Pseudovibrio sp. M1P-2-3: one gene and its partner. The protein of the gene in region 1 interacts with the protein of each later gene in a pairwise test. Links are inferred from orthologs where the notes say so. Each region holds a gene or a part of one and is shown on either strand. Other genes may lie near its edges. The genes, in order: gyrA and gyrB.

Region 1 (10,969 bases):
TGCCCGTTTGTAATAGGGTCAAATGAGCCAGCATAGATTGCAGTACGTTTCATCAAAGATCCTCACAGCGTATTGACCAATTACTTTTAAAGGAGAAGGTTTCGTCTTTCCTTTAATCAATTGAGGCAGAGCATAGCTCGCCCCCTATAAAAAATGCCAGTCTCTCAAGACTGGCATTTCTTTTAAATCATCGGCAAACGTTAGCTTTCGCTCTCGTCATTTCCCTCAGCACCTTCAGGAGCTTCACCGTTTTCATCAACCGCGATCTCGTCTTCAGCCTCATCCTCAGGGTCACTAATGCGCTCAACACCGACAACCTTCTCGTCTTCTGCCGTTTTGAACACAATCACGCCTTGAGTAGAGCGGCCCGCCACACGGATGCCAGTCACAGGACAACGGATCAGTTTACCGCCGTCTGTCACCAGCATGATCTGGTCAGTTTCTTCACACTGGAACGAGGCAACCAATTGGCCGTTACGGTTGTTCACCGCCATTGCGGTGATACCCTTACCGCCACGGCCGGTAGTGCGGTATTCAAAGGATGACGTCCGCTTCCCGTAACCGTTTTCGGAAACCGTCAAAATAGTCTGCTCTGCGGCGCTCATTTCAATATAGCGCTGTTCAAAGTCTCCAACAGATTCCAGATCGCCGTTTTCCGTCACCTCATCAGCTTCACCGCGCATCAAGCGGGACTGCTTAATATAGGCGGTACGCTCATCCGCAGTACAATCGAAGTGGCTCAGGATAGACATGGAAATCACGCTATCTCCTTCCGCCAGATTAATACCGCGCACACCAACAGAATTGCGGCCTGAGAAGACACGAACGTCGGTGGTTTGGAAGCGGATACACTGACCGTGCTGAGATGTCAGCAAGACATCGTCATCCTCGGTACAGGTCATCACGTTCACGATGCCATCGCCTTCTTCAAGCTTCATGGCGATTTTACCGTTCTTGTTGATTTGGGCAAAATCGGAAAGCTTATTCCGGCGCACGGTTCCCCGTGTTGTGGCAAACATCACGTCCAGATCTGCCCAAGTTTCCTCATCCTCAGGAAGTGGCAGGATACTGGTGATTTGTTCACCCGGCTCCAGCGGCAGCATATTAATCAAGGCCTTACCACGCGCTTGCGGGCTAGACAGTGGCAAACGCCACACCTTCATTTTATAGGCGATACCACGAGAGGAGAAGAACAGAACCGGCGTATGGGTGTTGGCCACGATCAAGCGAGTAACGAAATCCTCGTCCTTCGTTTGCATGCCAGAGCGGCCCTTACCACCACGGCGCTGCGCCCGATAAGTGTCCAGCGGCACGCGCTTGATGTAACCGGTGTGAGAGAATGTGACGACCATGTCTTCACGCTGAATCAGGTCTTCATCATCCAGATCTCCGCCGCCTTCGGTGATTTCCGTACGGCGCGGTGTGGCAAATTCGGACTTTACGCCTTCAAGTTCTTCACGAACGATCTGAAGCACACGCTCACGCGAACGCAGGATATCAAGGTATTCGTTGATTTCCTTGGAAAGCTTGTCCAGTTCTTCTGCAATCTCTTCCGCACCCATCGCGGTCAAACGCTGCAGACGTAATTCCAGAATTGCACGGGCCTGCTCTTCAGAGAGCTTGAAGGTACCATCGTCCTGAACTGCGTAACGCGGATCATCAATGAGCTGCAAAAGAGGCAGAATATCGTCTGCAGGCCAGTTACGCTCCATCAAGCGCGCGCGGGCTGTTGCAGGGTCCGGAGCAGAGCGGATAAGGTGGATAACCTCATCGATATTGGCGACAGCAACAGCCAGACCAACCAGAACGTGGGCACGGTCACGCGCCTTATTCAGCAAGAACTTGGTGCGGCGGTTTACGACTTCCTCACGGAAGGCAATAAACGCACGCAGCATGTCCATAAGCTGCATCTGTTCAGGACGCCCACCATTGAGCGCAACAATGTTTGCCCCGAAGGACTGTTGCAACTGGGAGAAGCGGTAGAGCTGGTTCAGGATTACATCCGGAACACTGTCCCTTTTCAACTCAATAACAACGCGCATACCACGGCGATCAGATTCGTCGCGGATATCGGAAATGCCTTCAATTCTCTTTTCACGTACCAGCTCCGCAATCTTCTCGATCATGGAAGCCTTGTTTACCTGATAAGGAATTTCAGTGATGATAAGGGCTTCACGGCCAGCGCGGATTTCTTCAACATCCACCTTACCGCGCATGACAACAGAACCGCGCCCACTTTCATAGGCACTCTTAATTCCTGCGCGGCCAAGAATAAGCCCCCCCGTGGGGAAATCAGGACCGGGAATAATCTCCATCATTTCTGGAAGACTAATCTCCGGGCGCTCGATCATCGCGATCGTACCGTCAATCACTTCCCCCAGATTATGCGGCGGAATATTAGTGGCCATGCCAACAGCAATACCGCCAGCACCATTGACCAGAAGGTTTGGATACTTTGCAGGTAAAACAATAGGCTCACTCTCGGAGCCATCATAGTTTTCCTGAAAGTCCACCGTATCCTTGTCGATGTCGGAAAGTTGCGTATGAGCTACTTTTTCCAAACGACACTCGGTGTAACGCATTGCCGCTGCCGGATCACCGTCAACAGAACCGAAGTTCCCCTGCCCGTCCACCAGTGGAAGGCGCATGGAGAAATCCTGTGCCATACGCACAAGCGCATCATAAATCGCGCTGTCACCATGCGGGTGGTATTTACCCATCACATCGCCGACAACGCGTGCAGACTTACGATAGGGTTTGTTCCATTCATACCCATTCTCGTGCATGGAATACAAAATGCGACGATGAACAGGTTTCAATCCGTCTCGAACGTCGGGCAACGCACGGCTCACGATCACGCTCATGGCGTAATCAAGGTAGCTGCGCTTCATCTCATCGGTTATGGAAACTGGACGGATGTCACTTGGGAGCCCACCGTTTGGTGCGCCTGTATCCTGATCTGTCAAGAACTTATTCTCGTTAATCTCGTTTATAATTCAAACCGTTATATACGATTCAAAGGGGAACTCCAAATTCTGCGGGGCCGCTATGCCCTTAAAATCACAATGACTTTTTATTGGAGCGGTTTATCCACTCCTTTATACAGGTAAAATGGGAATAGACGGGCAAATACCAAGCGCTTTTTTTCACTAGACTTGTGTGGGAAAAGCCGTTCTGATAGCCCCCATTTAACGAACAATATAATTAGAACGGAACACCATAATGCTGACCGAATTCGTGGCGAACGCTTTTGCCATGCTCTTTGTCACTATTGACCCAATAGGGCTTGCTCCGCTGTATCTGGCAATTACTGCGGGGGCTTCAGCTGCTCAAAAGCGCTCTATTGCCATAAAGTCTGTTGGCCTTTCAGCCTTCCTACTTATCGTTTTCATCTTTGCAGGAAGCTCGGTTCTCAGCGTTATGGGCATTTCCCAGCCAGCCTTCCGTGTCGCCGGTGGCCTGCTGTTGTTCATTATTGCCGTTGAGATGGTTTTTGAACTACGTCAAAAACGAAAAGCAGAAAGCGCCGAGAAGGTTGCAGACACACATGACCTGTCTCATGTGGCGGTCTTCCCCCTTGCCATTCCGCTTATTTCTGGCCCGGCTTCCATCAGTGCGGTTATTTTGCTGGAACAACAGGCCGATGGAATGACGGGCCTGCTTGCATTGGTCGCAGTTTTGTTCCTCGTTCTTTTGTCAGTGTTTGTTATGTTCCTTGCCGCATCCAAGCTGGAACGCATTCTGGGCCCTACAGCGCAAATGATCATCACCCGCCTGTTTGGTGTTCTTCTGGCCGCTCTGTCCGTCCAGTTTGTCGCCGACGGTATTTTCCAGCTGATCGAGATGCAACCCGCCAGTTAATCTGGTCTGATGGCGAACAATTAAATTGAGGAAGGGGCGGTTTTCGCCCCTTTTCTTTTGTCCATCCCAAATCCAGAATATATCAGCTTTTAAACGAGGACTTGGAGCGGATATGGCCAAAAGCCTTAACACTCGTTGAAAAACCAATTTTCAGGATAGTATCCGCTTCAAAAGCTGAGCATTCTCTAGCACAGCGTGTACCCATCCACACTTCGCCTTGCACAGTTCGCTTGTGACTAGGTAAATGGGTAAAACGAGCAAATAAGATAATCCAAGAGAGATATAACAATGGCCATATTGGTTACAGGTGGTGCAGGGTATATAGGCAGCCATATGAGCTGGCTTCTGGCAGATGCGGGCGAAAACCTCATCGTTCTGGACGATTTCAGCACCGGCTTTGAGTGGGCTCTGCCTTCGCAAGCAAAAATCTATACGGGTGATGTGGGAGACATTCCTCTTCTAAACCAAATTTTCACTGAAAATACAGTTGAAGCTGTGATCCACTTCGCCGGCTCCATCATCGTGCCCGAATCCGTATCGGACCCGTTGAAGTACTACAACAACAACACAGCCAAATCCCGCAATCTCATCGAAGCCTGCGTTTCCAATGGCATTGACAAGTTTATCTTCTCTTCCACCGCCGCCGTGTATGGCGACCCGGAGATAGTTCCGGTTGACGAAGATGCGCCACTCGCTCCGCTGTCTCCCTATGGCACATCCAAGCTCATGACAGAGCTAATGCTCAGGGATGTCTCACTGGCCCACGATTTCCGATATACAGCCCTGCGCTATTTCAACGTGGCGGGTGCTGATCCCAAAGGGCGCACGGGTCAGTCTACGAAAAATGCAACTCACCTCATCAAAGTTGCCTGCGAAGCCTCACTGGGCAAACGCGATCATTTAGGCGTTTTCGGAACCGACTTTGACACGCCCGATGGCACAGGTGTGCGCGACTATATCCACGTGAGCGATCTGGCCAGCGCCCATTACCTCGCCTTGAAGCGCCTTCGCGATGGCGGCAAAAGCATTGTCATGAATTGCGGTTACGGGGATGGTTATTCAGTCCGTCAGGTGATTGATGCCGTAAAGTCGGTTTCCAAAGTTGACTTCACTGTTCAAGAAAAACCCCGCCGCGCCGGTGACTCTCCAAAAGTTGTTGCCAAAAACACCAAGATCCTGAGTGAGCTGAACTGGGAGCCCAAGCACGATGACCTGCACCAGATCGTCGAACACGCCCTGAATTGGGAAAGGAAGCTTTCGCTTCGTAACTCCATTTAGAGCGCCTAAACGCCCTCTCAAAGCCCCTTTGAAAGCAGTGAGCTGATTCAATAGAACGTCTCGCTGCTTTAGGCATCGCCCAGCGTTATTTTGTTTAATCAGGCGCGTGGTGCTGGTGCCAATGTCTGGCAATGTCGACACGTCGCGCAATCCAGACATCCTCATGGGACTGCGCATAGTCCAGAAAACGCTGCAATGCCGCTGTTCTGCCCGGTCTGCCGGTTAAACGGCAATGAAGCCCGACAGACAGCATTTTGGCACGCCCCTCACAACCTTCCGCATAGAGCACATCAAAACTATCTTTCAGGTATGTGAAAAATTGGTCACCAGAATTAAAGCCCTGCGCTGTTACAAAGCGCATATCGTTGCTGTCCAGCGTATATGGAATGACGAGATGTGGCTTTTGAGCCCCCTCCACCCAATAGGGTAGATCATCTGCATAGCTATCAGAATCATATAGGAAACCACCTTCCTCCATAATAAGGTCACGGGTGTTTTCCGAAGTGCGCCCCAAATACCATCCGGTCGGTCGCTCCCCGGTGATCTCCTTATGCAAACGGATTGCCTCAGTAAGGTGATACCGCTCTTCGGTAACTGCAAAGTCTTTGTACTCAATCCACTTGTACCCGTGGGAAGCAATTTCCCATCCCGCCTCTTTCATAGCCGCAACAACTTCTGGATTTTTTTGCAATGCCGTCGTCACTCCAAAAACAGTGGGACACAGCTGCCGTTTGGTAAACACATGCCACAGACGCCAGAACCCGGCACGTGAGCCATACTCGTAGATGGACTCCATGTTCATATGCCTTTTATTGGGCCACGGCTCCGCTCCAATAAGTTCAGAGAGATACGCTTCAGAGGCAGGGTCCCCGTGAAGGATATTATTCTCCCCGCCCTCTTCGTAGTTTATGACAAATTGCAGAGCAATTTTTGCATCATTCGGCCATTTTGGATCGGGCGTCGCCCGCCCATACCCCTTTAGATCACGTGGATAATTTACTAGCATGAGGGACCTCTCAAACCTGAGGGAGCAGAACTTGGATCAAACCGTAAAAAGCAATTCAGGGCAAGCCTGCGCACTCCCCACAAACTCTTGGCTTAAATGGAATTGGCCCATTACCTTTAGAAATTAAAGATAACCTGATCTCCCACGCCAATACCTCGAAGTTGACTGGTCCCGGCAATCACTTCAAGAACATAAAGCGCATCTCCGTTGGAAAGAATGGGTCGCTCTGAATAGGGAATGGTATCACGAGCGATAGAGACAATCCTCTTTTGCTTATTGATAAAAAGGATATCTAAAGACGTGGGCGTATTTTTCATCCAGAAAATTCGTTCCCTGGAATTGGGGAATACGAAAAGCATACCCTGATCAGCGGGAATATGCTCCCTAAACATCAGCCCCTGTGTGCGGGCCTCAGGTGTCGCGGCAACTTCCACAAGAAAGGCAATGGTGCCTTGTGCCGTCTCAATTTCAAGTTTCTCAAGTTCAGGGGTCTTCTCAGCGCGTGTGGGAACACAAACAAAAGCCAGACACAAAACCAACAGGGACTTCACGATTATCTTCATAGCCATTTTTTTGGCACACAGCAGAAGCCCGCTCTTAATGGGATGCAGGAATATGGCTCCCGCTCCCAATCGGTTTGACTTCCGCAGCCATTTTTCCTTTTGGCCCCTTCCCAAAGCGAACAAGTACTTTTTGCTTGGGGCGAAGCTCTGTTATTCCATAGCGGCGTAAGGTTTCCATATGGATAAAGATATCCTCATCTTCCCCGTCCAAAACGAGAAAACCGAATCCCTTAACGCGGTTGAACCATTTAACCTCGGCCTCAACAAAATCTCCCTCAGGGATAACTTGAACATGCGTTCGCGAGGGAGGAAGCTGAGAGGGGTGTGTAGCGGTAGTTTCGTCCATAGAGAGTATGCGCATGGCCTGCAAGCCGCGAGGCCGGTTTAAAACTTCGCAAACAACACGTGCACCTTCATAGGCTGTCTGAAATCCATCCCGCCTTAAACAGGTCACATGAAGCAGAACATCCGACATTCCGTTTTCTGGCTCGATAAAACCGAATCCCTTTCCAATATCAAACCATTTAATAGTGCCAGCAACCTCAAGAACATCTACGGATACTTCATCCGTCGGCACATCGATAGAATCCAGCCCAGGTGTTGTTTTGACCATAGGATAAGCCTCACATACTCTCGCCGCATCAAGTCTCGACCAAAGGCGATTTACGCCGCACACCTCTGGTTGATTCCAGTTAAAAAAGGATAGCATCGGCTAGGTTGGGCTACAGGGTAAAATTAGAAAAAACTTAAGTCATCCCCGACTCATTTTTACGATTACCCTCTATTAAATATCTATATCCAGTATGTATCATGTAAATCATACAACTAAATACGGTAATCGAACCAATATCTTTTAACTGGGTGCAATCAGTGGGCTTCAATTTATTGGCTTCCCAGTACATCTGCATGCAACATATACGGATATTATCTTTTGGCAGGTGACGATGCACCTCTTCACGTGACACCAACAGGTCGCAACTCCCCCCCCAACAGGGGGCCATTTAAATAGGCATGAGGAAAATTAATATGCGCTTTTTACATACGATGGTCCGTGTAAAGGATCTGGAGGATTCTTTGGATTTTTACTGCAACAAACTCGGACTGTATGAAGTGCGCCGCGTTGAACACGAAGCGGGACGGTTTACGCTGGTCTTCCTTGCAGCACCCGGTGACGACATGCCAGCCAACGAAATGCCTGCCCCCGCTCTTGAGCTCACATATAACTGGGACAGCGAGGACTATCATGGAGGCCGCAACTTCGGGCATCTGGCCTATGAGGTAGACGATATCTACAAAGTCTGCAGTGATTTGCAGTCAAAAGGCGTGATCATCAACCGTCCGCCTCGTTGTGGGCGTATGGCTTTTATCAAATCACCAGACGGAATTTCCATCGAACTGCTTCAAAAAGGCAATGCTTTGCCCAAACAGGAGCCATGGACTTCCATGGAAAATCAAGGGACCTGGTAAGCGTTGGCGTATTAACCTGCCTCCCAACGGGCAAGCACATATAAAGACAAGAAAAAGCACTGCCCTTTACAAAAGGGCAGTGCTCTCAATCCGATACATCAAACCGGAATTCACACTAAAAAGATACTCTCTAGAACGGAATTTCGTCGTCCATGCCGCCGCCGAAGCCGCCGCCACTTGGAGCACCGCCACCGCCTTGGTTACCGCCGCCAAAGTTGCCACCGCCGCCTTGACTACCGCCGCCAAAGCCGCCGGAAGACTGACCACCGCCGAAGTCGCCACCAGACTGGCCACCGCCAAAGCCGCCGCCACCGCCAGCAGTGCCGCCTTCACTACGGCCATCCAGCATGGTCAAAGTGGAGTTGAAGCCCTGTAAGACGATCTCTGTTGAGTACTTGTCCTGACCGGACTGGTCTTGCCACTTACGTGTTTGAAGCTGCCCTTCCAGATAGACCTTGGAGCCTTTGCGCAGGTATTGCTCGGCAACCTTTGCAATCCCTTCGTTGAACACAACAACACGGTGCCATTCCGTCCGCTCACGGCGTTCACCTGAGTTACGGTCTCTCCAGCTCTCTGAAGTTGCAATACGCAGATTCACGATCGGACGGCCGTCCTGTGTTCTGCGAACTTCGGGGTCGGCGCCCAAATTACCGACTAATATTACCTTATTGACGCTACCCGCCATCGTGAACTCCTAGGAAGTGAGAAGGCCGCCTCTCGACGTCTTCTTTAAAAAACTAAAGGCAACCTAAACATTGTGGAGCATACAGGCAAATCACCGTCCGCTTTGAGCAAATCTTGTCCACATAAGAGAGTGGGTCGCACGAGTTCCACCCTACAATGTTCTTTTTTTGTTCTCAATACATCTTTTCCGATACCCTGAGAACTTCCGGACTTGCAAATCCATTTATTTACGCTTGCAATGCGGAACATGTTCCATATATGTTCCAGATGGTTTTAGACTCACATAGCATTCACAGCCTGCCCCTTTCCCGTAAAGTGGCTTACGCCTGTGTTGAATGACTGCCTCAATCAAGGAAATTCCGGATGACCAAGGCATCTGATGCCCCCAATCTCCAAAGCTCTGCGCCCCGTGAAACTTTGAAGACGATCTCGGTACGCGGCGCACGCGAACATAATTTGAAGAATGTCGATGTGGACTTGCCAAGAGACCAGCTCATCGTCATCACTGGACTGTCCGGATCAGGCAAATCCTCACTGGCTTTTGATACGATTTATGCCGAGGGGCAGCGCCGCTACGTGGAAAGCCTGAGCGCTTACGCCCGCCAATTCCTTGAAATGATGCAGAAGCCAGATGTAGACCAGATCGACGGCCTGTCTCCGGCCATTTCTATTGAACAGAAAACCACATCAAAAAACCCGCGCTCTACTGTTGGTACGGTGACCGAGATCTACGACTATATGCGCCTGTTGTTTGCCCGTGTGGGAATTCCCTACTCGCCTGCAACAGGTCTTCCCATCGAAAGCCAGACTGTCAGCCAGATGGTTGACCGCCTGCTGGATCTGGAAGAAGGCACCCGGCTCTACCTGCTTGCCCCTATTGTGCGCGGGCGCAAGGGAGAATACCGTAAAGAGCTGGCCGAGCTTATGAAAAAGGGGTTCCAGCGCGTCAAGATTGATGGAACCTTCTATGAAATCGCAGATGCGCCTGTCCTCGACAAAAAATTCAAGCACGATATTGATGTGGTTGTTGACCGTATCGTTATTCGTTCGGACATTGCGGGCCGCCTTGCAGATTCTCTCGAAACCGCCCTGCAACTGGCTGAGGGAATTGCCGTTGCAGAATATGCCGATTTAAAAGAGGGCGCAGATACTCCTGAAAAAATAACATTTTCGGAAAAGTTTGCCTGCCCGGTCTCCGGTTTCACTATTGCGGAAGTGGAACCGCGCCTGTTCTCGTTCAACAACCCTTTCGGTGCCTGCCCCACATGTGATGGCCTTGGCACCAAACTGGCTTTTGAACCGGACCTTGTAGTTCCGGACCAAACCCTCACCCTGCGCGGCGGTGCCGTTGTACCGTGGGCAAAAACCGGTTCAACCTCGCCCTATTACAATCAAACTCTGGAAGCGCTGGCCAACCACTATGACGTGTCCATGACTATGCCATGGCGCGATCTTCCCGAAAAATTCAAGAAAGCCCTTCTGTTTGGAACGGGCCGCACAAAAGTCCAGTTTGAATACAATGACGGAAACCGCTCTTATAAAACCGAGAAAACTTTTGAAGGGGTTATCGGCAATATCGAGCGACGCTGGCGCGAGACCGATTCGCAGTGGGTGCGCGATGAACTTTCAAGGTTCCAGTCAGACCACGCCTGTGAAGCCTGTTCAGGATACAGGCTGAAACCGGAGGCTCTTGCCGTTAAAATCGACGGCCAGCACATTGGCGAGATAACCACCCTTTCCATTCGGCAGGCTTTGGAGTGGTTCAGCACCATCGAGACAGACCTTTCTGAAAAGCAGAAGGAAATTGCCTACCGCATCCTCAAGGAAATTCGCGAGCGCCTGAAGTTCCTCAACGATGTGGGGCTTGAATACCTGTCCATGTCCCGCTCCTCCGGAACCCTTTCCGGTGGTGAAAGCCAGCGTATCCGCCTTGCCTCACAAATCGGTTCGGGCCTGACAGGCGTTCTTTACGTACTGGACGAGCCCTCCATCGGCCTTCACCAACGGGACAATGAGCGTCTGCTTGAAACCCTCAAACACCTGCGCGACCTTGGAAACACCGTGATTGTGGTGGAGCATGACGAAGATGCCATTCTGGCAGCTGACTATG
Region 2 (10,818 bases), 1.8 Mb from region 1 along the record:
TGAAATATTGCTCAGAACATTTTTCTCAACGGCCGGATATTGAAAACCAACATCTCGAAACTCCAGTTCTCCATCCAGAACAATGCGGTTCACATAATCCTTAACACCAGTTCGCTCATCAGGTTGGGACATAAGGCTGCTTAGAGTTTTCAATGCGGAGATGGCATAGCGCGCCCGTGTCATGACCATTGTAATCTGGGTAAGAGGAGCAACTGCACGCCCTGAAAGCATGACAACTGCGATGATAACTCCCATGGTGATCTTGTTTTCCGCAAACAAATAAACACCACTGACAACCACCCAGACAGTCACCATCTGCTGCAGAAACTGGGCCAGCGTTATCGCCAGATTGCTGTAGGCCTTCACCTGAGCCTGCGTCCGGCTGCCTTCTGCAATAAAGCGCTCCCACTTTGCTAAAAAGTAGCCTTCGGCACGCAAGCTTTTCACTGTTTCCATTGCATTGACGCTCTCAACCAGAAGCCCATGCCGCTGCGCCGTATCTGTTTGAGCGCGTTCCAGATAACGGGAAACAATGGTTTGCAGGATAAATGAAGAGACAATCACCAAAACCACTGCGATTGCAGGAACAACAACCATCCAGCTACCTAGAAAATATATGACCAACAAAAAGAGGAATAAAAAGAAGACATCTACAATCAACGACAGGGTACTGGAGGTGAAAAACTCGCGAATATACTCATACTGGGAAACGTGGTTGGCAAAAACTCCGGTAGATTCGGGGCGCTCCTGCAGCCGGATATTCAAAACCTTCTCAAAAAGTGCCGTGGAAATATGGTGATCCAGCCGTCGCCCAACATAATCGATAAGTGAAGCCCGCGAGACTTTTAGCAGGAAGTCAAAGATAAACGCCAATGACAGGCCGATGGCCAAAACCCAAAGGCTGGCAATGGCCTCATTTGGCAAGACCCGATCATAGACATTCATCACAAACAGGGGAGAAGCCAATGCCAGAATATTGATAAAGCACGCAGCAAGGATCACCTGCACCATACTTTTCCAGTAGGCCATCAAAGGTTCCCAGAACCAGTCATCCTCCTTCTTCTGTTGTTTGCCTGCTGCTCCCTTAAGCCTTTTGTCCTGCGGGGCGGTAAATATAATAATCCAACCTCCATAATCAGCTTCCAAATCAGTTTCAGCTATGACGGTGGGTTCGCTTTCTCCGGGGATCTGGACATCAAATAGCCCTTCTGCCTCTCTTCCCAGAAGCACCACAGGCCCCAACTTCTTCAAGTAAATGATAAGAGGCAGGGTAAAGGGACCAAGCTTGGAGAGTTTCCCCGTTTTCACCGAAGCTTCCAGCTCGATCCGTTTGGCTGAGCGAACAATCAGCTCTGGCGTAAATTGTTCATGGTCGTGAGGAAGGCCGGCGGTGAGGACTGTGAGTGAGGTTGGGCGATTAAATTGGGTCGCAACCACTTGCAGGCATGAGACGAGAGGATCCGGATGGTCCTCGCTGATATCACCATGACGGAGGTGTAGATCTGTCCTTTGTGGAGGCCTTACCATAGTTAAATACTTCCCCAATATCTTGCGAGAACGGCATTAGCACTCCATTTAGTCTACTCTAAATTAACACCCAAAATATCAATGCGCCCACGATTGGGGTCCTTTCGGACAAGATCCTTAGGTTTAGGTAAAGGAGGAACTTTCGCCTCCACACGCGCGTAAGCTTCCGCTTGGGGTGGATAGGCCGTGCGAACGGCATTTAACAATCTTCCAGTAGCCGCAACGACCTGATAATCAGCAAAAACCGCAGAATAGTTCGCCGAGTGCACAAGCACATTGGTATTAAAGCGCGTATTTTGAGCGTCTAAAAGGTCAAGAAGTGAGCGAAGGCCGATTCTAAACTGTTCCCGATAGGACGTTACAACCTGATTGTTGGCCCGTGCCTGCTCTTTAAGCTTTCTTTCCAGAACCCGCTGTTGTGTGCGGGTTACCCAAGCTGACCGCACAGCTTCTTCCACTTCCCTGACACGTACATCACGAAGCATTTCTGCCTCACCAAGCCGGCGAATTTGTTCCTGTACATCCGCACTATCAATCCCGCCACGGTAGATATTCCAAGTCATTGTCAACCGAACTTGCAGATCCGTTGTGCGCTCATCATCGCCATCAATTTCCTCGCCGGTTCGCGCGCTGCCTTCAACGCCAAGCCTTGGGTAAAAAGGTGATTTCGCCGCCTTCAACTCCGCAGCAACGACATCAACTTCCGCTGCCGCAATTTGAATTTGCGGATTGTGTGTGCGTGCAAGAGCTACGGCCTGAGGTTGGGACGTTGGGATAAAGCTGCCAAGTGTCCCCAATGCAGATACTTTGTTCACCGGTTTGCCCACATACCTTTGCAGGCGTACCAGAGCAAGCGCCCTTCCTTCCTGAGCTTGAATCATGCGGCTTTCTGCGGCCAAAAGCCTCTCAATACCTTGCTCCAGATCAGCACTCGTCAAAGTTCCACTTTTGGTACCTTCGCGTATGTCCCCCAAAATATCTCGATGAAAATCGATGTTCTTTTGTGCCTCGACAATAATTGCCTCTTGTAAAAGAACTTCGATATATTCCCGTGTAACCTGTAGTCCAATAAACTCCGAACGCTCATAGACTCGGAAAGAGGCGCTATCCACGCGGGAGGCTTGCCGTTCAACTTCTGCCGCCCGTCCAAAGCCATCGAAAATGTCCTGACGGACAAAGACCGCAACATCTCTTGGAAACAGAGCGTGCCCATGCTCTCCCAACAATCTCCTTGAATCGTTATCTAGTCTGCGCACACCAACACCAGATTCAACATCAATACTGGGCAGATAAAGCCCTCGAGCTTGTCTGAGTTCAAACTCAGTCGCTTCCCGGTTTTCCTCGGAAGCGAGAATATCCGGTTCTGTGGCAATTGTTTCCTGAATTGCTTCGTGAAGCGTAAGAGCTTGCGCCATATAGAATCCAATATTGCAATAACTACCTATAGCAATAAGAATAAATACCAACAAAAATCTAGATGAATAGATAATATTCATTAGGTTAATATCCAGTCTACGTAGAATTCATATAAACACTAATTAGTATACTTACAAATACTACGCACTTACTCAACATATCAATACAATACATTAACCTAGTCAAATAGGTATCTTTAATATTTAGTAGTAGTTTAAAGAGAAACCCATTTAGAAAACTCTACGCAACAGTCAAAATTAACTATTGTTTTAAACAATGCAAATAACGGGATAGTTTTTAACAATTTCATATTAATTATAAGTATAGTTAATTAAACCTTCCCAAATCTACTTAAAGTAAGTATTCTGGTATGTTTAAAACTAACATAATATAACGGTTAACAAAATGCTCAGCAACACACCATGTTCAATAGACTATACGCGCCTGATAGGCGCAGATGTTGACTTGGAGCAGAAATTTGGCCTGAATCTGAAGAAACAGCCTAAACTCCGCAAAAGTGATACAGTTTATTTCAGCCTGAAGCGGCAAGTTGTCATGGGGGTCATTCCTCCCGGTCAAAGCTTGGGAGAGCAACAGCTTGCATTCGAATTTAATTGCGCCCAAGGAACCATTCGTGAAGCCCTTATTCGTCTAGAGCAAATCGGCTTTGTCATACGTCACGATTATAAGGGAACACAGGTCTCAGAGCTCATTTTGCCAGAAATCCGGCAAATGGTTGCCATTCGAAAACAATTGGAAATGATGGCCACAGGCGTCATTGCCTCCAGATTGAATGATGACGCATACGAGCTTCTTAAAAAAGTTATTGAAGTCATGCATGAAACAGCTCAGGAGGGCGACACCTACACTTGTAGTGACTATGACCGTTTTTTCCATAGGGTTCTTTTTGCAGCATCGGGCTACAATGGTCTTGCTCCAATTCTGGACCGCTGCAACCTGCATATTCATAGGTTCTCTTTTGGAACCCGTGAACGCCCCTTAGACCCCCAGGAGATCTTGGAATTACACAATGACCTTTTGGAAGTCTGCCGGAAAGGAAGTCCTGAACAGGCCTCCAAAGCAGCTTTTGATCACATTGAAGTTCTTATTGATAAATGGGACCCCGACCTTGGGAGACTAGCGCCCACAGAGCCACTTCAGCTAAACGAAAGCGCCTGATCCAATAAAAAATGCCCGAACAAGTATTCTTGTTCGGGCATTTTTAATAGGTTTCGTTATTTCGGCTATACGTCCAGATTTGCCACAGCCAGTGCGTTGGTCTGGATAAAGTCGCGGCGCGGTTCAACTTCATCGCCCATCAGTTTGGTAAAGATATCATCGGCAGCATCTGCCTCTTTTACCCTCACCTGAAGGAGAGAGCGAACATTCGGATCCAGTGTGGTTTCCCAAAGTTGCTCAGGGTTCATTTCCCCCAGACCTTTATAGCGCTGCATGGAAATTCCGCGCCGCCCTTGGGCATAAATAGCGTTCATAAGAGCTTGAGGTCCGCGAATTTCTGCAGATTTATCACGGCGGGAGAAGACACAAGCCTTCTTGAAGACTTCATTGAGGTAGTCAAAATGAGAGTTCAGGCGCCGCGCATCAGCAGAACCCAATAGCGCTGCATCAATAGTCGCCACTTCTTTCACGCCGCGCACAATACGGGTAAAGACCAGATCCCCATCTTCGGTTGCCTCGCCTTCCCAGCCCCGCTCGAATTCATCGGCAAGGATATCAAGACGGCGGGCGATATAAGCCGCTGCTTCTTTCGCCTTTTCCCGATCATGCAAGGTATCAGGGTTCAGAGCTCCGGCGATTGCCGCCTGTTCCACAACACCGCGGTCATAACGGGCGTGCAGACCATCCAGAATAGCTGTTACATCCCGCGCGCTTTCTGCCAACGTACGCAGATCCTCACCAGAACGCATTTCGCCATTGGCGAGCGTAAGCGTGGTTTCATCCAAACCACCCTTAATCAGGTACTCCTGCAGGGCTTGTTCGTCTTTCAAGTACTGCTCGGATTGGCCGCGCTTCACTTTGTAAAGCGGTGGCTGAGCAATATAAACGTAGCCGTTTTCAATCAGCTCCGGCATTTGGCGGAAGAAGAAGGTCAGCAACAGTGTACGAATGTGTGCACCATCCACATCCGCATCGGTCATGATGATGATTTTATGATACCGCAGCTTTTCCGCGTTAAACTCTTCGTTTCCGATCCCTGTTCCCAGAGCGGTAATCAAAGTTCCGATCTCCTGCGAAGAGATCATCTTGTCAAAGCGCGCACGCTCAACGTTCAAAATCTTACCACGCAGTGGCAGCACGGCTTGGTTGCCACGATCACGGCCCTGTTTGGCAGATCCACCCGCTGAATCACCCTCCACTATGAAGAGTTCGGCTTTGGAAGCATCACGCTCCTGACAATCCGCCAGTTTACCGGGCAGCGACGCCACGTCTAGCGCCCCTTTGCGGCGGGTCAATTCCCTCGCCTTACGGGCGGCTTCGCGGGCACTTGCCGCTTCGACAACTTTCGAGACAATGCTCTTGGCTGGAGCCGGATTTTCTTCCAGCCAAGAGGAAAGCGCTTCACTCACAAGGCTCTCAACAACCGGGCGCACCTCGGAAGAAACCAGCTTGTCTTTTGTCTGGGAAGAGAACTTTGGATCTGGAACCTTAACGGAAAGAACACAGCTCAAGCCTTCGCGGCAATCTTCACCTGTCGGGTTTACTTTCTCACGTTTCAGCAAGCCGGAGCTGTCGGCATAGCCGGTAATCTGGCGGGTCAACGCGGCTCTGAGGCCAGCCAAGTGTGTACCACCATCACGCTGCGGGATGTTGTTGGTGAAGCAAAGAACCTGCTCGTGGTAGCTGCTGTTCCACCACATGGCCACTTCAACAGTAATACCGTCTTTTTCGGCGATCATGGTGACCGGATTTTCAATCAACGGATGCTTGGCCCGGTCAAGGTAGCGCACAAACGCTTCCAGACCGCCCTCATAGTAAAGCTCTTCCGTCTTTGGCTCCACACCGCGGTTGTCGGTCAAAATGATACGGGCACCAGAGTTGAGGAACGCAAGTTCACGCAGTCGGTGCTCAAGGGTGTCATAGTCGAAATCGGTTTTTGTGAAGGTCTCGGGAGACGGCATGAAAGTCACTTCCGTACCCGATTTACCCGGCGCATCCCCAACCGCTTTAAGTGGCGCTTCAGCTTCACCGTGGCGGAAACGGATGAAGTGCTCTTTATCGGAGCGGAAAATACGCAGGTCCAGCGTGGTGGAGAGCGCGTTCACCACAGACACACCCACACCGTGCAAACCACCAGAAACCTTATAGGAGTTACTGTCGAACTTACCACCCGCATGCAGCTGGGTCATGATAACCTCTGCCGCAGAGATGCCCTCTTCGGGGTGCAGGTCAACAGGAATACCGCGGCCATTATCGGTCACAGTCACCGAACCTTCGGCGTTCAAGGTCACTGTCACATGATCTGCATGACCGGCAAGGGCTTCATCGATGGCGTTATCAACCACCTCGTAGACCATGTGATGCAGGCCGGAACCGTCATCCGTATCACCAATATACATGCCCGGACGTTTGCGAACAGCATCGAGGCCCTTCAACACCTTGATGGAGTCAGCGCCATATTCGCCTGCGCCATTCGTCTGTTCAGGTATGCTCGTTTCAGGGGTTGATGTATCGCTCATCCGAATCACTTTATTTAGGTTTAAAGACCAATAGGTAAGTTATAAATATTAAATGGCAAGGCGCAACCAACCAGAGGGTTCAGACCGCTTTTAAGCCTAGAGAAACATTGGATAAACTTGAATGTCTGCCGTGAGCTGGGCTAGCGCGTCACAATGGTTCCCGCAACGCCCATCATCACCACACCAGCGCCTTTATTCACCCGCTTCATAACCTTGGGGGAAGTAATCAGCCTACGGGCTCGCAGCCCCATTAAAACGTAGGAAGAAAACACCAGAATCAGCACGCTCCACACGATGGCGAGCAGCTCTACATACCCCACCCACGAGATCTGTTCTAACGGTACAATATTGGGAAGAAGGGCCACATAAAACACAACAACTTTTGGATTGCCCAAAGTGAGCAGGAGACCAGACACATAAGAGGCCCAAGAAGACATTGCCTTGTCCTGCATTTCTCCGCCTGCATTGAGCACAACAGCTTCGGAGTTCCACATTTTCCAGGCAATATAAACCAGATAGGCAGCGCCCAGATACTTCATCAAAGTGAACGCAAAGGCCATAGAAGAGATCAGCGCCGCCAAGCCCAGTACCGCACAAGATAACCAAAGCATATCGCCGGTTATCATGCCCAGACAAAAACCCAGTGCACCACGCTTGCCAGAGCCTAAAACCCTCACAACAAGAGCCGTTATACCCGGTCCCGGCGTCAAAGCGGCCATAAGCAGGGTTGCGGCGAAAAACAGGAGGGCAGACAAATCCATAGTACGATCCCAGTTTACATCTGTTTTAGTGAGACACAGGCATCGCTCACTTCAAATATTTGCGCATCCGGCGGCAGCGCATTAAACAACATAGCGTCGGTACCTGTCATAAAGACTTGCCCGCCCATAACATTCAACCGGGAGAACAGGGCTTCCCGCCGGTTCGGGTCAAGGTGTGCTGCCACTTCATCCAGCAAAAGCACAGGAGAGAGGCCAGACACAGCCTTCGTCAAATCCGCATGTGCCAGAATGAGGCCGATCAAGAGCGCCTTTTGCTCTCCAGTGGAGGCAATGGCAGCAGGTAGCCCTTTATCAGCATGTACCACATCCAGATCGGAGCGGTGAGGCCCGTCCAGCGTGCGGCCCGAAGCTTTGTCCCGCATTCGGCCACTCTTTAAGAGATCCTTAAAGCAGTCCTCACAGTCAGACGCTGCCATCGCGTCAGTGAGGTCCTCAAAGCTGCCCTGCAGGCCAATCTCGGCTTGAGGGAAAGGCAGGCCCAAACTTACTTGCTCGCCAATCTTATGCGCAAGAAGGCTGACTGTCTCCCGCCGCGCCAGAGAAACAGCGGTTCCCAGCTCTGCCACCTGCGCTTCAATTGCATCCAGAAAGTAGCTATCACCACCATCTTGCAATAGGCGATTGCGTTGACGCAAAGCCCGCTCGAAATTGGAGACCATACGCCCATGGGAAGGATGGAGAGAAAGCACAAGACGATCCAGAAACTTGCGCCTGTCCCCTGCAGATCCTGTAAACAGGCTGTCCATACTGGGAATGAGCCAGATAATGCGCAGGTACTCCAGCAAACTCTCGGAACTTCGCATATCCTCCCCTTCAATGCGAAGTTTTCGGGAAGGCTCTGAGGCTGAATAGCCCGTTCCCATGCGGGTATCTCCATACTCACCGCTGAGTAACGCGCTGACGGCCCAGCTTCCCGCACCATCTGCCCGCGCCATATCCGCAAGATTGGCACGGCGAATACCGCGGCCAACGGTAAGCAGGGAAATTGCTTCGAGAATATTGGTTTTTCCGGCCCCGTTACTGCCGGTAAACGCCACCATATTGCTGTTTAGGGAAACCGATGCGGACTTGTAATTTCTAAAATCTGTCAGAGAAATGCTCGTGAGCATGGCAAAGCTCATTGCTGTTTTTTAAATTATCCGACAGCCGAAGGTATCTCGCACCATCAAGCAGGAAAATGCGGGCCGCATCCGGCCCGCACGAAATTTAAACGCGCATTGGCATCAATACATAAAGAGCATCGGTTTCACCGCTTTCCTGAACAAGGGTCGGTGAACCGGAATCAGCTAAGCGGAACAAAGCGCCATCAGATTCCAGCTGCGCAGCAATATCAAGCAGGTACTTGGAGTTAAAGCCGATTTCCATATCATCAGAATCGTACTCAACCGCCAGCTCTTCCGTTGCAGTACCCGAATCCGGGTTCGTCACGGTCAACACAAGCTTGCCTTCGGAAAGTGACAGTTTCACAGCGCGGCCACGCTCGGAAGCAATGGTTGACACACGGTCAACGGCTGCCTTGAAAACGTCGCGGTCCACCAGAAGTTCCTTATCGTTATTCTTAGGAATAACGCGGTCATAATCTGGGAAGCTGCCATCAATGAGCTTGGAGGTAAGCACCACAGAACCAATGGTAAAGCGGATTTTCGTCTCCGAAATTTCCACCTGGACTTCAGCTTCCGGATCTTCAAAGAGCTTCTGGATTTCACCAACAGTCTTGCGCGGTACAATAATACCCGGCATGCCCTGTGCCCCTTCAGGGGACGGCATTTCGGCCTGCGCCAAGCGGTGTCCATCGGTTGCAACAGCGCGGAACTGAAGACCCTCACCATTTTCAATGGTATGCATATAAATACCATTCAGGTAATAGCGCGTCTCTTCTGTCGAAATTGCAAACTGAGTGCAATCGGTCAGCCTGCGGATGTTGCCCGCAGTTGTCTTGAAGCTGTTGGAGAACTCACCGGCAGTGAGGTCAGGGAAGTCCGTAACCGGCAGAATCTGAAGCGAAAACTTGGAACGACCCGCACGAATTTCCATCGTGCTGTTATCCTCGGAAGTTTCCAGAACAACCTGCGAGCCCTCCGGCAATTTACGGGTAATCTCGTAAATCATATGGGCAGGAACAGTGGTTGCCCCCGGTGTCTCAACAACAGCTGAAATTGTTTCGGTGACTTCAAGATCCAAATCAGTCGCCTTAAGCTTCAGGTCGCCACCTTCTGCTTGCAGCATGACGTTTGAGAGGATCGGAATCGTGTTTCGTCGTTCAACAACACGGTGTACGTGCGCTAATGACTTCAGGAGCTCGGTCCGCTCAAGTGTCGCCTTCATGCGATCCGTCCGTTCTTCTGGGCAGCTGAAACAGCTGCAAATCTTCTTTTCCTCAAAAGGAGGGGTAAAGAAACTGCCCTGAGAGAGACAAAAAAGCAAGAGGGCGCTCCTAAGAGCGCCCCGATAATCACTGAAATATACATGTAAGCCGGGTAAACTGCTCGAAACGAACCTGTATTTAGGCGTCCAGCATGCGCTTGAGCAGTTCCAGCTCCTGCGCCAACCCGTTATCTGCCTTTTGCAGCTCCTCGATTTTACGAACAGCGTGCAGCACTGTGGTGTGGTCACGATTTCCGAAACGACGACCGATTTCCGGCAGTGAACGCGGGGTCATCATCTTGGCCAGATACATGGCAATCTGACGCGGACGAACGATTGTCCGTGTACGGCGCGCTGACAGTAAGTCGGCTTTGGAAACGTTGTAGTGCTTGGAAACAACCCGCTGAATGTCTTCAATCTTCACACGGCGCGGCTCAGCTGTTCTGATGAGGTCACGAAGCGTGATCTCAGCCATATCCAGTGTTACCGGTGAGTTTGTCAGCTGGTTATGGGCAACAAGACGGTTCAACGCCCCTTCCAGGTCGCGGCCTGAGGATGTGACGTTACGAGCCACATAGTCCAGCACAGAATCAGGCACGGCAAAGTTTGGATAGTTGCGCTGCTGGTTGCGCATACGATCTTCAATAATCGCTCTGCGCAAGCCAAAGTCCGGCTCGGAAATGTTTACCACGAGGCCGCCAGCAAGACGGGAGCGTACGCGGTCATCAAGGCTTTCCAGATCAGCTGGTGCCCGGTCCGCTGCCACAACAACCTGGCGCGCACCATCAATAAGGGCGTTCAAGGTGTGACAGAATTCCTGCTGGATCTGCTTCCCATGAAGAAACTGCATATCATCAATCAGCAGAAGGTCGATTGAACGCAAGGTTTCCTTGAAGTTCATTGCAGACTGCGCCTGAAGTGCAGCCACAAAGCGATACATGAAATGCTCGGCTGTCAGGTACAACACGCGTCGTCCTGCATTGCGTGCCTGATTTGCAATCGCCTGCATCAAGTGGGTTTTACCCAGACCA

Evidence for each region.
Region 2: the proteins of gyrA (region 1) and gyrB interact in binary tests that used the Escherichia coli proteins (3 or more experiments, as listed by UniProt). The link is inferred for Pseudovibrio sp. M1P-2-3 from one-to-one orthologs.

Annotation. Positions count from the first base shown.
Region 1 is NZ_JARRCW010000001.1:1,778,938-1,789,906, reverse strand. Bases 1-3,199 are described here. They hold gyrA (DNA gyrase subunit A), read right to left. Parts: upstream 2,892-3,199; coding sequence 201-2,891; downstream 1-200. Other genes in these bases: coaD (pantetheine-phosphate adenylyltransferase), read right to left, coding at 1-53. Also shown: P6574_RS08135 (MarC family protein), read left to right, coding at 3,223-3,861; UDP-glucose 4-epimerase GalE, read left to right, coding at 4,150-5,139; allantoinase PuuE, read right to left, coding at 5,234-6,145; P6574_RS08120 (DUF192 domain-containing protein), read right to left, coding at 6,262-6,714; P6574_RS08115 (cold-shock protein), read right to left, coding at 6,743-7,321; P6574_RS08110 (lactoylglutathione lyase), read left to right, coding at 7,735-8,175; P6574_RS08105 (single-stranded DNA-binding protein), read right to left, coding at 8,306-8,860; excinuclease ABC subunit UvrA, read left to right, coding at 9,223-10,969. UniProt on the Escherichia coli protein: A type II topoisomerase that negatively supercoils closed circular double-stranded (ds) DNA in an ATP-dependent manner to maintain chromosomes in an underwound state.
Region 2 is NZ_JARRCW010000001.1:579-11,396, reverse strand. What follows is about bases 3,915-6,962. They hold gyrB (DNA topoisomerase (ATP-hydrolyzing) subunit B), read right to left. Parts: upstream 6,642-6,962; coding sequence 4,188-6,641; downstream 3,915-4,187. Other genes in these bases: P6574_RS00020 (LysE family translocator), read right to left, coding at 6,782-6,962; P6574_RS00030 (GntR family transcriptional regulator), read left to right, coding at 3,915-4,122. In the rest of the region: P6574_RS00040 (type I secretion system permease/ATPase), read right to left, coding at 1-1,527; P6574_RS00035 (TolC family protein), read right to left, coding at 1,581-2,942; more of P6574_RS00030, read left to right, coding at 3,349-3,914; more of P6574_RS00020, read right to left, coding at 6,963-7,402; DNA replication/repair protein RecF, read right to left, coding at 7,417-8,532; dnaN (DNA polymerase III subunit beta), read right to left, coding at 8,630-9,748. UniProt on the Escherichia coli protein: DNA gyrase negatively supercoils closed circular double-stranded DNA in an ATP-dependent manner to maintain chromosomes in an underwound state.